Regions from separate parts of the Salmonella sp. A1325 genome, predicted to be linked through region 1. Evidence: predicted binding sites of a transcription regulator. Region 1 holds the regulator's gene; the other holds the start of a gene.
The links. Region 1 encodes Fur, which represses iron uptake genes when iron is present. Its sites were predicted from a motif close to ATAATAATGAGAACNACTATCAA; they were not measured.
Positions count from the first base shown of each region.

Region 2: a site for Fur is predicted at 1,448-1,470, ahead of feoA (ferrous iron transporter A). Genes of this name have one in related genera too.

Region 1 covers NZ_JAMLWO010000003.1:431,944-434,350, forward strand. Annotated here, with positions in the region: gene tcuA (FAD-dependent tricarballylate dehydrogenase TcuA) at 1-218, opposite strand, end outside; gene tcuR (tricarballylate utilization LysR family transcriptional regulator TcuR) at 316-1,242, opposite strand; gene fur (ferric iron uptake transcriptional regulator) at 1,357-1,809, opposite strand; partial or broken gene NAZ64_RS09050 (fur leader peptide) at 1,802-1,887, opposite strand; gene fldA (flavodoxin FldA) at 2,091-2,407, opposite strand, start outside.
Region 2 covers NZ_JAMLWO010000004.1:62,700-65,106, reverse strand. Annotated here, with positions in the region: gene feoB (Fe(2+) transporter permease subunit FeoB) at 1-1,089, opposite strand, end outside; gene feoA (ferrous iron transporter A) at 1,108-1,335, opposite strand; gene NAZ64_RS09645 (Tex family protein) at 1,772-2,407, opposite strand, start outside.

The DNA of each region.
Region 1 (2,407 bases):
CACAGATCCTGCCAGAATTCCTCTTCAGGATAGCTTTCTACCAGCACATCCTGCGGCGCATCATGCATACAGCGCAGGTTTCGTGTGTGCTGAGAATTTCCGCCGCGCCATTCTCGCGGGGCAGCCTCCAGCAGCAGAACCGATGCGCCCGCTTCCCGTGCGGTCAGGGCGGCGCATAATGCGGCATTGCCTCCGCCTATCACCAGTACATCAACCATCTTATACTCCCGTACCATTTAACTATTTGTTAAATTTGTAATTGAAATGTATACGGATAAATAAGCGGCGCGCTATCAGGTAGCGCTAAACAGGGGTTTAGTAAGCGTAAAGGGTTGCGCCTGGCCATTCACCAGCGTCGACTAACTGACGCATAACTTTGGTAAGGACTACTCTGGCGGCAAGGCCGGCGGGCGTCAGTTCATCATCCGACAGGCTGACTAAAAAATTGGGGCGGCTGAGTACCGGATTATGGACGCCGATCACGCGTAGCGCGTCGTTATCCAGATGAGAAATCGCCGCGCCGGGCTGCAACGTGGCGCCAAGACCGTCGCGCACGGCGCGCATCAACAACGCCAGGCCGTCAATTTCCGCGACGATTTCAACGTTAAGCGCATGTTCCTGGCAGACAGCGTCCAGCCTGCCGCGCAGCCCGTGTCCCTGGCTTGGCATAATGAGCGGAATGCCTGCCAGTTGTTCAGGTGTGATCGGGTTATCAGGAAGCGCCGCCAGCAGGGCATGGGAGCCAATCAGAAAAAGCTGTTCTTCAAGGATCGGTCTGGCGCTCCAGCGCAGGATTTTATCTTTTTGAAAAACAACGGCTAAATCAATCTGGCGGGTATTGATCATTCTTTCCAGATTACCGGACAAGCTTTCCACCACATGCAGTCGGACATCGGCATAGTTTTCCTGCATGGCATGGATAAACGGTATACCCAGTATGGAGGCGGTACTGGGGGCCATTCCTACGCTCACATGACCGGAAAGGCGCGCTTCTCTGGCGGCGAGAATCGCGTCGTCGGCATGACGCAGGGCGAGTTGCGCCTGCGAATAAAAGGCCAGCCCGGCGTTGGTTGGCGTTACGCCGCGCGAAGTGCGCTGCAGCAGACGGATGGCAAGCTCGTTTTCCAGACGGGACATCTGTTGACTTAATGCTGAAACGCCAATATCAAGATCCTGCGCGGCGCTGCCCATACTGCCGGTTTCAATAATACGCACGAAATAGCGTAACTGGCGAAGCTCCATTCCTGCTCTCCTGAGATGCGATAGCGTTTTTTACATTAAATCAACATCAAGCGGCAGGAAAGAGGAGGATATAAAAAAGCCAACCGGGCGGTTGGCTCTTCGAAAGATTTACACTTATTTAGTCGCGTCATCGTGCGCGTGCTCGTCTTCGCGGCAGTCTCCTTCAGCGCAGTGGCCGTAAAGATAGAGGCTGTGATTAGTTAAACGAATACCGTGTTTCGCCGCAATTTCACGCTGGCGCGCTTCAATAGAGTCATCACTAAATTCAATCACTTTTCCGCAGTCAAGGCAGATAAGATGGTCGTGATGATGCTGTTGCGTCAGTTCAAAAACGGATTTACCGCCTTCAAAATTATGGCGGGTCACGATACCGGCATCGTCAAACTGGTTCAGCACACGGTATACGGTTGCCAGACCGATTTCTTCACCCATGTCGATCAGGCGTTTGTATAAATCTTCCGCACTGACGTGATGGTTATCTGGTTCCTGAAGAACTTCCAGAATTTTTAAACGAGGAAGCGTTACTTTCAGGCCAGCCTTCTTTAATGCGGTATTGTTGTCAGTCATGCGGAATCTGTCCTGTTGCTAAACGATTCACTTCATTAGAGAAGTGACAGAAATTGCACTCAAGATAATGCGTATCATTATAGGACTGCCATGCCGAAATGAAAACCGCAAGTCTCTCGCAGATGTTAATAAAACTGTGGTTTTGCCTGCAAATTTTGGCGCCACCTGATTACACCCGGACATTGTACAGGGATGGGTGCGAAAGTTACAAATTTGTAGCAATTATTTTGATTGGTCTTGTCTATTGATGCGGCGCAGATATAACGCTGCGCCGCATAAGATTAGGCGTTGAGGATGTCGTCGAGGTGCAATTCAGCTGAAACTTGCTTAACCCATTTTTCAACACGCTCGGCGGTCAGCTCAGGCTGACGGTCTTCGTCAATCGCCAGGCCGACAAAATGATCGTCGTCAGCCAGACCTTTAGAGGCTTCAAAATGATAGCCTGCGGTTGGCCAGTGACCCACAATCGTGGCGCCGCGCGGCTCAATAATGTCGCGAATCGTGCCCAGCGCATCACAGAAGTATTCCGCGTAGTCTTCCTGATCGCCACAGCCAAACAGCGCCACCAGCTTACCGTTAAAGTCAATCTCTTCGAGAG
Region 2 (2,407 bases), on a different contig from region 1:
GAACAGGTACATCATGCCGATTTGCGGTACCAACGGTAGCACGGTGTTAATCCCGCCGCCAAGACCTTGCGCCAGGAAGATGGTCAGCCAGTCCGGGAAGTGCAGCGTGTAGCCAATCCATTGAATGCCATGAATAAAGATGGCGACGGAACCGGCATCAAACAGGGGTTGCAACGCGCCGCCGATGTTAATGGCGAGCAGGAACATCAGGTACATCACGAACAAAAAAATCGGTAAGCCGAGGAAGCGGTTCAGAATAATTTTATCGACCGCCCTGGTGAAGCGGCTGGGTTCGGCTGTCAGGGTATTGCTGACCACGTCGCAAATAGCGGCGATACACTGATAACGGGCGTCGGCGATATGCAGCGCCGGGTCGTCCATTTCGTCCTTCAGACGGGCCAGGGAGGTGTCCAGGTTTTGCGCCGCCTCGCCTGCGTAAGCCCGGCTGTAGATATCGCCCTCCAGCATTTGCAGACCCAGCCAGCGGCGCTGTTGTAAAGGCATCTCCTGGGCCATCGCGTCGGCCAGGAAACCTGCTTCGCGCAGCAGCGGCTGGGCATAATGCACCAGTTCGACGTTGTCGTTAGCGTTGTGACGGTCAATGGCCAGTTTCAGCGCCTCGATACCGCGACCGCGAGTCGATACCAGCGGTACGACAGGGCAACCCAGACGCGTGGACAGAGCGTCGACATCAATACGAACCTGCTGTTTTTCGGCGATATCCAGCATGTTGAGCGCGACAATACAGGGGATACCCAGCTCCAGCAGTTGCAGCGTCAAATAGAGGTTGCGCTCCAGATTGGAGGCGTCCACAACGTTTATCAACAGATCGGCGTCGCCGCTCAGGATGTAGTGGCAGGCGATCTGTTCGTCGAGAGAGGTTTGTGACGAGATGGTCGTCAGAGAATAGGTGCCGGGTAAATCTACCAGCGTGACCTGGTGGTCAGTTGTCGCGAACTGGCCCTCTTTACGCTCGACGGTGACGCCCGCCCAGTTCCCCACGCGCTGACGCGCGCCGGTGAGTTGGTTAAATAAGGTGGTCTTGCCGGAATTAGGATTACCAATTAAACCAATGGTTAATTTTTTCATTTTTATAGACTCACTGTATTAACAGGAAACCGCTTCCACTTCTATTAACGCCAAATCCTTTTTACGCAAAACCAGACTCACGCGTCGTGTTTCGATATGGATCGGATCGCCTAAGGGCGCGACGCGGACGACATTAAATGAAGAGCCGGGCAACATGCCGAGCGAAAGCAGTTTTTGACGATACGCCGGGCTGATTTCACGCGCAAAGCCGGTGATTTTCCACGCAGTGTCAGGAGTGAATTGCATACGACCTACTTGTTTCTTACTAACTGGATGTATACCTCATGCGGCGCTCAGGGGGGCGGCAGGAGACCCGATGTTTAGCCAACGAAGGAAAGAGTAAATAATCAACAACACAATGATAATGAGAATGGTTTCTATCTTCAACGATTAAAATGTGACGGAATGTACAAATAAGCGATAATTTGCGCCGATATTGATATGGCTCAACATTTATTTGTCTTTTTGCAAATACCCCTAATGTGCAAATATTCACCGTTTTTAATGTTTAATTAAGGTTTCATCTGTTAATAAAGTGATAATTAATAGTGCGGATAGCAGAAGAAAATTAATTAACAGATTCTAATGGGTAAGATTTAATTGTTAATTAAAAAAGAAAGGGTTGGACGTATTGCAAAATCGCAGGCCGGATAAGAAGTAACCCGGCCTGCGTATTACCCGATTAGCGTTTTTTTCCCATTGCCGCTGCCAGCGCGTCCATCATGGCGCTGTTACCGGCTGGCTGGGCGTCACGACCGCGCGGTTTCGCCGCTTTTGATGCCGGGCGGTTGCCCTGAGCGCGATCGGCGCCGCCGCCGCGGCGAGCGGCGGTTTCGCCGGGCTGTTCGTCCAGACGCATCGTCAGCGCAATACGCTTACGTTGCAGATCCACTTCCAGCACTTTCACCTTCACGATGTCGCCAGCTTTTACCACGGTGTGTGGATCGTCGACGAACTTAGTCGACAGGGAAGAGATGTGGACCAGACCATCCTGATGAACGCCGATATCGACAAACGCGCCGAAGTTAGTGACGTTAGTGACCGCCCCTTCCAGAATCATCCCCGGTAGCAGGTCGTTCATGGTTTCAACGCCATCGGCGAATTGCGCGGTTTTAAATTCAGGACGCGGGTCGCGGCCCGGTTTTTCCAGCTCTTTGATGATATCGCTCACGGTCGGCACGCCGAATTTATCGTCGGTAAAATCAGCGGCCTTGAGGTGACGCAATTCGTTGCTGTTGCCCATCAGATCTTTTAGCGCTTGCTGCGTCGCCGCCAGAATGCGTTCGACAACCGGATAGGCTTCCGGGTGGACGGTGGA